3 regions of the Nisaea sediminum genome follow, and region 3 is predicted to be linked to each of the others. Evidence: riboswitches for the same ligand, from Rfam matches in the RefSeq annotation. Region 3 holds a riboswitch; each other region holds the start of a gene.
What was found. Region 3 has a riboswitch for cobalamin ahead of IG122_RS02380 (CbtB domain-containing protein). Riboswitches for the same ligand answer to the same signal wherever they lie in the genome.

Region 1 (3,268 bases), on a different contig from region 3:
TCCAGAGCTTCATGCGGGCCGGGATCAAGTGATCAGGGAATGACCTTCCCCGGATTCATCATGTTCTTCGGGTCGAGTGCCTGCTTGACCGCCTTCATCAGGGCGATCTTCGAGGGCGAGCCATACTTGATCAGATAGGGAAGCTTCTCGGATCCGATGCCATGTTCAGCAGAGAAACTGCCGCCAAGCGCAAGCGCGGTCTCGTACATCCGCGCGGTCAGCTCGGGTTTCTTCTCTTCCCACTCGGCATCGCCGACGGAAGCAGGCTTGCGTGCGGTGTAATGAATATTGCCGTCGCCCATATGCCCAAAGCAGTTGAAGAGCAGGCCCGGCACGCATTCACTCATCGCCGCCTGCGACTGCTCAAGATAATCGGCGACGCGGGAGACCGGGACCGAGACGTCGCCGGCGATGCGGGGCGTGCCCTCGCGCTTGCCCGCCTCGGCCTGCTCCTCGCGAATGCGCCAGAGCTCGCGGCGCTGGCTTTCGCTCTCGGCGATCACCCCGTCGGTCACCCAGCCCTGCTCCATCGCTTGGCTGAAGATCGCCTCCAGCTTGCCCCGAAGATCGTCGAGCGGCGACGGCGTGCCCATCTCGATCAGCACGTACCAGGGCGATGGCTCTGTGAGCGGGTCGGCAATGCCGTCGATATACTTGATCGCCATGTCGAAAGAGGCGCGCGGCATGATCTCGAAGGCGAGGATGGTGTCCCCCGAGAGCTCGCGCGCCGAGCCCAGAAGCTTCTGCGCCTCGCGCGGGGACGGCACGGAGAGCATCGCTGTCTCGCGCACCCGGGGCAGCGGCATCAGGCGGAAGGCGGCGGCGGTGACGATGCCGAGCGTGCCTTCGGCGCCGATGAAGAGCTGCTTCATGTCGTAGCCGGTATTGTTCTTGCGCAGCGTCTCCAGCCCGTCGAAGACGGAGCCGTCCGCCAGCACCGCCTCGATGCCGAGGATCTGCTCGCGGGTATTGCCGTATTTGATCGTGTTGTTGCCGCCGGCATTGGTCGAGAGCGTGCCGCCAACCGTGCTCGAGCCTTCGGAGGCGAGCGAGAGCGGGAAGAGCCGCCCGGCCTCGGCCGCGACCGCCTGCATGTTCTGGATCACGCAGCCGGCCTCGGCGACCATGGCGTAATTGTCCGGGTCGAGAGTGCGCACTGCCGTCAGCCGGTCGGTCGAAACGACGATGGTCGGCCGCTTCTCGGTCGGCACGGAACCGATGGCGAGGCCTGTATTGCCACCCTGCGGCACGATGCAGATCCCGGCCTTGACCGCCGCCTTCACGATCGCCGCCGTCTCCTCCGTCGAGGACGGTCGGGCCACGCCGAGCGCCTCGCCCTCCGGCGCGCCGCGCCAGTCGGTCCGGTATTTCAGCGTGTCGCTCGGATCCTCGAGCCAGCCTTTCGGGCCAAGCACGGACCGGATCTCGGCAAGCGCCGCGTCGATGGACTGGGGTGTCTGATCGTTCACCCGCTCTCTCCCATTGAGAAAAATTCAGCCGGGAGGCTAGCAGCGAACGGACGGGGCGCCAATCAGACCGGCAATCGGTTTATGGAACTTCTCTCTGTCACTTCCAGCCGCTGTGCGGCGCCGAAGAGCACACCGATGCGCCGCGCCGCCTCCTGCATGCCGCCGGCGAAATCCTCCCGCGAGGTCTCCGCCCGCACCATGGAGAGGGACCGGGAAAGCGTCCGGTCGTCTTCCGCGACGCTCAGAAGCGTCAGGATCAGGGTTGCGAGATCGCGGTCGGCTGCATCGTCGGCCGGAATTTGGGTGGATAGTCGGGTCATCTAAACCTCCTCCGGTGCACCCCGCCCGGGTAAAAATGGGACACAGCGTTGGCAGGTTTCCTGACTCCCGGCTCCTCGATCCAAACCGCCTTCCCAGCCTTGATGAGGCCAGTGGCATTCCCGGTCGGATCTTGCCGGCTACAGTTGCGGGGGCAGTCCCGGATTTGCCGCTTGGGAGGCGCACCGGATTCCCTTTCGTCCCGAAGGACACCAACAATGCGAGGCTCGTTTTTCGGCGCGCTTCTGTCAAGCGCTGCGATGCAGCATCAGGCCCGCAGCATCCGCTCGAGCTCGCGGATGAAGGATTCCCGGTCCCTTTTCGAGAAGGCCGGGCCGCCGCCTGAGACCTCGCCCATGGCCCGGAGGTCCGACATCAGATCGCGCATCGCCATCGCCATGCCGATTCCCGCTTCGGTGAATTCCCGCCCGCCATGGCCGAGCGCCTTGGCGCCCGCTTCGATGGCGCGCCTGGCGAGCGGAATATCGCCGGTAACGACGATGTCGCCCGGCTGCACCCGCTCGGCGATCCAGTCGTCCGCCGCGTCGAACTTGTCCGAGACCAGGATGTTCTTCACGTTCGCCCGGTCGCCTGTACGGAAACCCCGGTTGCTGACGATGTAGAAAGTCGCTTCCGTGCGGTCGGCAATCGCCAGGATCTCGTTCTTCACCGGACAGGCGTCGGCATCGACATATACAGACTTCATTTCGGACAGACTTCTTTCCGGTTTGGGCCTCTTTGGCGCCGCCCCAACCGTGCTAGGGTCGGCGCCAATTGCATTCCTGACGAAACAGACCCAAGAAACACGGATGTACAAGCTCCTTCAAGATCTGACGGTGGTCGAGGGCGCCTCCTTCATCGCCGCCCCCTCCTGCACCCTCAACATGCTGCAGATGGGCGCCACCGTGATCCGCTTTGACGCGATCGGCGGCGGGCTCGATTACCGGCGCTGGCCGAAGGCACCGAACGGCGCGAGCCTTTATTGGGAGGGACTGAACAAGGGCAAGAAATCCGTCGCGCTCGATCTCCGCAATCCGGAGGGCCGGGAGCTGGCGCTGCGCCTTGCGACGGCGCCGGGCGAAGGCCGGGGCCTCTTCGTCACCAACTACCCGGTTTCGGGATTCCTCTCCCACGAGGCACTGAAGGCGCGGCGCGAGGATATCATCAGCCTCCGGGTCATGGGCTGGGCCGACGGGACCCAGGGCGTCGACTATACCGCCAATGCCGGCGCCGGCTTCCCGCTGATGACCGGCGAGCCCGGCCTGCCGGGCGAGAAGCGGCCAGTGAACCACGTGCTGCCGGCCTGGGACCTGATCGCCGGTGCCAATGCGGCCTTCGCACTGCTCGCCGCCGAGCGCGCGCGGCAGAAGACCGGCGAAGGGGCGGAGATCCGCCTGCCGCTCGGGGACATCGCGCTTTCCACCCTCGGCACGCTCGGCCAGGTCGCGGAGGTGATGACCGAGCCGGAGGACCGGCCGAGC
Region 2 (3,268 bases), on a different contig from region 3:
CAAATTCTCGATGATATGATCAACTTGGACATCGTTGCCGGCGACGGGGTTGATCTCGCGTTTGACTTGGATGCGGTGGCCTCCAACCCGCTGCCATTCGCGGATAACCGTTTCTCGAAATTTCTGATGCATCACACCCTCGAGCACTTGCAGAAACCGCTCGACGTCATGCAGGAGCTCTATCGGGTCGCCAAACCGGGGGCCGTGTTTCAGATCGCCATCCCGCACGGGTTTCATGAGGACGCATGGGTCGATCCGACGCACACACGGCCGTACTTCCCGAAAACGTTTCAGTATTTCGGGCAGCCGAAATACTACGGCATGGACTACGGCTATACCGGCGACTGGGACTTGACACGGTGCGAGCTCCGCATCGAGCGGCACGTTGTGCAAGGGAAAACGAAGAACGAAGTCATGATGATGGTCAGAACGTGCAACAGCATCGTGAAGGAGCTTTATGTGGAGCTCACCGCGATCAAGCCCGCGAGACCGAGAGAACGCTCCCTGCTGAAGCCCCCCGCTGAAACACTGGTGATTATCTGAAGATTTCCGGGCGGCCCGGCACTTCAGGGCCCGCCCCTGTCCTCTGACGATGTTCAGACGGAAATATTGACCAGCGAGCCGCGTTCGAGCTGCTCGGCGAGTGCGACGCGTTCCGCCGATTCCGCATCGAACAGGGCCTGACGCCTCTGATCAGCCGTATCGGAAGCGGCATCCACGGCGCTTCTCGCGTCGCGCAGGTCGGCCTCGCGCTGGGCGACGACCCGCTCGGCCGCCTGAAGCGCGGACTGCGCCTGCGAGACAGCCGCACTCTGCTGACTGGAACTGCCGATTACGGAACTGGCCGCGACGGCGGGACTTTCGGCGGCGGATACGGGCTGCGGGGTGGTGGTCGTCGGGGAGCCCCCGGAAGCCGCCGGTTGCGCCGCTCCGACAAGGTTGAGCGCACTCAGTTGCTGGGATACCGAAGTCGTTGATGCAATCGCCATCTGGTGACTTTCGATTCTCGTCCGTTCAGGTCCAATCGACTCATTTTTTCGCAGGCAATGTAACCGATATTGTCCTCCGGAGTCGATTCCGGCTCCGACGGTCCTTGACTCGAAAGCCGCCCCATCAGACAAGAGTCCCGCAGACGGTTCCCCTCGGGGATCAAAAGGGAACGTGGAGGTCCGGTCAATCTGGCCGGTCCAAGCCGCGGCTGCCCCCGCAACTGTAGCCGGCGAGCGCTTCGACCGGAGGCCACTGGAGGCAGGGAACTGCCGCCGGGAAGGCGGATGGAGCGCGAAGACCCGGCGAGCCAGGAGACCTGCCGTCAGCATCGTCGCCCGCTTCGGTCCGGGGTGTGTCCGGGGCACGGTCTTCCGTTCGGTGACGAGACGTGACATCACCGGCCTTTGGAAGGCCCGAGGAGGCAGACATGAGTGAGAAGATCCCCGCCACCGTCATCACCGGATTTCTCGGTGCCGGCAAGACCAGCATGATCCGGCACCTGGTGGAGAACAATGGCGGCCGCCGCTTCGCCTTCATCATCAACGAATTCGGCGATCTCGGCGTCGACCGCGAGCTGCTGACCGGCTGCGGCATCGAGGGCTGCAGCGACGAGGACGTGATCGAGCTCGCCAACGGCTGCATCTGCTGCACGGTCGCGGACGATTTCCTGCCGACCATCGAGGCGATCCTCGCCCGCCCGGACAAGCCCGACCACATCATCATCGAGACCTCCGGCCTCGCCCTGCCGAAGCCGCTGGTCAAGGCCTTCGCCTGGCCGGAAGTGCGCACCCGCACCACCGTCGACGGTGTCATCGCGGTGATCGACGCCGCCGCCGTCTCCGAGGGCCGTTTCGCCGACGATCACGACGCGGTGCAGGGCCAGCGCGAGGCCGACGAGTCGCTCGACCATGAGAGTCCGCTGGAGGAGCTGTTCGAGGAACAGCTGCAGTGCGCCGACATGGTGGTGCTGAACAAGACCGACCTGCTCGACGAGACCAGTCTCTCGAAAGTGCGGGAGACCGTCCTTCCCTATCTCCGGGGCGGCGTGAAGACCGTCGCCAGCGCACACGGCCAGCTCGGCGCGGAAATCCTGCTCGGCCTCGGCGCCGCGGCGGAGGACGATCTCGACAGCCGGCCCTCGCACCATGACGACGGCCACGAGCACGACCATGACGATTTCGACAGCTTCGTGCTGCCGCTCGCGTCCGTCGAGGACGTCGAGGCGCTGGAGGAGCGCATCGTCGCCGCCGTGCGCGACCACGACATCCTCCGCGTGAAGGGCTTCCTTGACATCCCGGGCAAGCCGATGCGCCAGGTGATCCAAGGTGTCGGCCCGCGCATCCAGCGCTATTTCGACCGCGACTGGAAGGGCGGGGAGACGCGGGAATCCCGCCTCGTCGTGATCGGCCATCACGGGCTCGACCGCGCCGCCATCGCCGCCGCCATCGCCGGGTAACAGACCCGGCCTCTCCTCAGCGGAGGCCCCATGCATCTTCTGGCGGCAACACCCGGCACGGTCACCGACGGCAGCGAGGCGGTCGATCTCGGCCAGACGCCGGGCGACATCCTGATCCTGAGCGCGGCGGACACCGAACTCTCCTGCCTCGCCCAGGGCTATGCGCAGGTGACGGCCGGCCATGACGGCCCGTTCCCGAGCCTGCGTCTCGCCAATCTCATGCAACTCGGCCACAACCTCTCCGTCGATCTCTATGTCGAGGAGATGGTTGCGCACGCCAAACTCGTCGTCGCGCGGGTGATCGGCGGCACCGGCTACTGGCCCTACGGCGTCGAGCAGCTCTCGGCCTTCTGCCGCCGCAAGAAGATCCCGCTCGCCTTCCTGCCCGGAGACGACCAGCCGGACCCGGACCTGAGCGGGCACGGCACGCTCGATACCGCCGCCTGCCAGCGGCTCTGGCGCTACCTGATCGAGGGCGGGATCGGCAACGCGGCGGAGGCCGTCCGCTATGCCGCGAGCCTGATCGGAACGGAAACCGACTGGCGCGAGCCTGCACCGCTGCCGAAGGCGGGATACTACCTCGCGGGCCGCAACCATCCGTCGCTGGAGGAAGTGCTCGCCGCCTCCGCGCCGGACGCGATCCCGGCGCCGATCGCCTTCTACCGGGCGCTGGTGCAAGCGGGGAACACGGCGCCCGTCGACGCGCTCGTCGAGGCGATGCGCGCGGAGGGCCTCGCGCCGGTGCCGCTCTATGTCTCCAGCCTGAAGGACCCGGTCTCTGCCGACCTGATCCGGGATGCGATCGAAGGCGCACCGCCGGGC
Region 3 (3,268 bases):
CCGCCGCGATAATTTCCTCGACCTGGGTTTCCGGATCGGCATCGCCGATCACATAGCTCCAGAGCCCGGGTCCGCGCAGCGCCAAGGTGACCGGCCGGTCGCACACCGCCATGCATTCCACGGGACGCAGGGCGATCCCGGGTTCGCGGGCGCAGGCGTCCTGGAGCCTTTCAAGCAGCAGCTGCCCATTGCGCTTCGATCCATCGGCGGCGCGGCAGGAGGTGCAGACATCGATTGTGACGGGATGGGGAGGGCGGTTCTCGCCGCCCTCCGTCGCGATATGCTCGCTCACGCGTCTGCGGTGGCGGAAGATGCCCCGGCCCGCTCCCAGACGAAGCCGGCAACGCAGCCGGTCAGAGCCCAGGTGACGGCGTGCACCACCAGGGACGCCGAGGCGAAATGCCCCGACAGTTCCGAGGGGACGTTGCTCGTGTAGCCGTCCGCGTGGGGAGCCCCGATCACGTGCGGGAGCGCGATCAGCGCAAGACCGGCGACGATCGCGAGCAGGCTGGAGACGCGGAGCGCGAGGAACAGGCCCGCCGCGGTGGCGATCGCGGTTCCGATCCACCAGATCTGCCGGTCCTCCAGAACCGCCGCCGCGGAGCCCGGAAGTTCGGGGCTGAGACCCAGGGCCGGCGCAAGGCCGGTCGCGGCGAACGCCGCAGCCCCCCAGGCGAGGCCTGTCCGGGTGGTGATCTTCGCGTTGGTCAGGACCATCACGGCGAGCAGGATCAGGGCGAAACCGAATGTGGTTCCGACCGTCGCCAGCGCCGTCGAGAGGCTGCGCTCGATCCCGTCCTCGGGCGCCCAGGCGTTTTCGTTGCCGTGATCCTCGCCGGCATGGGCGAGATGGACGAACGAATCGCTCTGGATTTCCGACGCATGCGCGACCAGGAAACGTCCCGCGCTTGCGATCTCACCCGACTCGTATTTTTCCGCTTCGAGGATCAAGGGGGTGGTGGTGACTTCCTGCAGGCCGGCTACAAGCGCGCCCGCAAGAAATCCGGCCGCGAGTGCGGCCTTCACAAATCTCGTCAGCATGGTGAGGTCCTAGTGGCAGGGAAATGCCATGCTGTGACGGGTGTCGTGGGCCGCGTTGTGGACCGTATCCGACGACGCGAATCCGGTCAGGAAGACGATCCCGAGTCCGCCGAGAAGGGCGAAGGTGGCGATCAGTTTCTTCGAGCTGCCGATGGAAATCGCGGCGGTCTGCTGAGTGGTTGTCGTCATGTGTCCCTCCGACAAGAGCCTGTCCGGGGCGGGCACTCCTGCCATTCCCGGATGTTGCTGTTTCAGACGCCCGGTCATCCGGACGCCACGTCGGCAGGTCTCCTGGCTCGCGGGTCACTGCTTCGTCCTGCCTTCCCAGTCCCCGGTGGGACCAGTGGCTCACTCCGGACGTCGCTCGCCGCTCACAGTTGCGGGGGCAGCCACGGATTTGGTCCCTGATGGGTACGCCGCACCGTGTTCCCTTTTAATCCTCAGCCGATCTTTCAGCATCGGAGCCAACATCAGATCAGAATATCGTCCCCTTCGCGCATGAACAAGCGATGATCCGGTCTCAGGCGATCCTGCAGCCGAATTCAAGGGCGCCGTCGCGCAACATCTCGAACAGATGCGCCGCATAGGAACGGTGAACATAGATGTCGTAGACCGGCTCCGCGCTGCGGCAATCGATCAAAACGGACGCGTGGAACAGACTGGTCATCCGGCTCGTACCCGGCTGGAAAGCATCGGGGTGAAGGTCGATTCCGCAGCCCTTGGCGAGCAATGTCCGCGCATCGCGGCCGGAGAGACGGAGACAGACTCGGGCGTGTGAGAGCCCGGTCACCGCCGCGCTTTCGGGCAGGGCGGCACGGAGATGGGCCGCGAGGTCCCGACTTTCCGGTTCGCTGACGATCCAGCGCCCGGTGCCGGTTCCGAGGATGCGCGGGCGGCCTGATCCGGTCGCTTCATTGGGCACGCTCGACGGCGCGACGCCGAGTGCCTCGCCAGCCGCAGCGATCGGATCGTCGGAGCCTGCCTCGATCTGAACAACGGAAAGAGGTCCGCGTTCCGCGATGAGGATGCCGGGACCGTTGAACGGGGCGGCGCCGAAATCGCCGGGTATGAGCAGGCCGGCAAGGGCGGAGCGGCGAAGAGGGGATGCAGGATCAGCCATGGAGGCGCGTTCCTTCCTCGTCATAGACCACGGGCGAGGTCACCCGGCACTCGACGGCTTCGTTGCGGAGCGGAAAGACCGCCCAGACGGTCTCCCCGATGCGCTCCCGTCCGTTCTTCAGCATGCCGAGCGAGATCGGCCGGCCGAGATTGGGGCTGAGGTAGGCCGTCGAACTGACATGGCCGAGCTTGGGCACCGGTGGCGGCGTCTTCGGATCGGCCACCAGTACGGATCCGGCGCGGATCTTGGTCTTGCCGTCGAGAGGTGTCAGGCCGACGAGTGTCGGGCGCGACGGGTCTGCCATCAGTTCCCGCGCCGCCATCGCATCGCCGACGAAGCGCTTCTTCGTGCTCATCATGCCGCCGAAGCCGAGGTCGGCGGCGGTGTGGCGACCGTCCACCTCGCTGACCGTCACGTGCCCTTTTTCGATGCGCAGGATACCCAGCGCCTCCATCCCGTAGGGCAGCAGGCCGTGGTCCGCACCGGCCTCGATGCAGCGTTCCCAGGCGGCCGTACCGTAGTCGGCTGGAACCGCGATCTCGTAGGCCAGCTCGCCGGAGAAGCTGATGCGGAAGATGCGTGCCGGAATGCCGCCGAGGCTCGCCTCGCGGACCCCCATGAACGGGAAGCCGTCGTTGGAGAAGTCCATGTCGGGGAAGAGTTCCAAGAGGATCGCGCGGCTGTTCGGCCCAGCGATCGCCATCGCTGCCCACTCGTCGGTGACAGAGGCGACCTTCACGTCAAGATCCGGCCAGTGCACCTGGAGCAGCACTTCCAGATGCTGCATCACCGGTCCCGCCTCCGCGGTGGTGGTGGTCATGTAGTAATGGTTCTCGCCGATGCGCGAGGTGGTGCCGTCGTCGAGTGCGATACCGTCCTCGCGCAGCATCACGCCGTAGCGCGCCTTGCCAACGGCAAGCGTCTTCCAGCCGTTGATGTAGACCCGGTTCAGGAATTCCGCCGCGTCCGTGCCCTGGATATCGATCTTGCCGAGGGTTGAGACGTCGGAAATGCCGGCGGCGTTCCGCACTGCGAGGGTTTCGCGGATGATCGCCTTGTCCATCGCGGCGCGGGACGGCGTCTCGCCGGGTTGGAGATAATATTGCG

Region 1: it holds a riboswitch for cobalamin, as region 3 does, so the genes downstream of both, IG122_RS05115 (hypothetical protein) here and IG122_RS02380 (CbtB domain-containing protein) in region 3, are expected to answer to the same signal.
Region 2: it holds a riboswitch for cobalamin, as region 3 does, so the genes downstream of both, cobW (cobalamin biosynthesis protein CobW) here and IG122_RS02380 (CbtB domain-containing protein) in region 3, are expected to answer to the same signal.

The regions. Positions count from the first base shown of each region.
Region 1 is NZ_JACZCQ010000003.1:32,434-35,701, forward strand. Features, by position in the region: gene IG122_RS05105 (carbohydrate ABC transporter permease) at 1-32, shown strand, start outside; gene IG122_RS05110 (FAD-binding oxidoreductase) at 33-1,469, opposite strand; gene IG122_RS05115 (hypothetical protein) at 1,532-1,789, opposite strand; cobalamin riboswitch at 1,823-2,019, opposite strand; gene IG122_RS05120 (YaiI/YqxD family protein) at 2,056-2,493, opposite strand; gene IG122_RS05125 (CoA transferase) at 2,597-3,268, shown strand, end outside.
Region 2 is NZ_JACZCQ010000014.1:13,808-17,075, reverse strand. Features, by position in the region: gene IG122_RS22060 (class I SAM-dependent methyltransferase) at 1-543, shown strand, start outside; gene IG122_RS22055 (hypothetical protein) at 597-989, opposite strand; cobalamin riboswitch at 1,117-1,328, shown strand; gene cobW (cobalamin biosynthesis protein CobW) at 1,418-2,446, shown strand; gene cobN (cobaltochelatase subunit CobN) at 2,477-3,268, shown strand, end outside.
Region 3 is NZ_JACZCQ010000001.1:505,296-508,563, forward strand. Features, by position in the region: gene IG122_RS02370 (DUF1636 family protein) at 1-292, opposite strand, end outside; gene IG122_RS02375 (CbtA family protein) at 289-1,041, opposite strand; gene IG122_RS02380 (CbtB domain-containing protein) at 1,051-1,230, opposite strand; cobalamin riboswitch at 1,306-1,525, opposite strand; gene IG122_RS02385 (sarcosine oxidase subunit gamma) at 1,562-2,161, opposite strand; gene IG122_RS02390 (sarcosine oxidase subunit alpha family protein) at 2,154-3,268, opposite strand, start outside.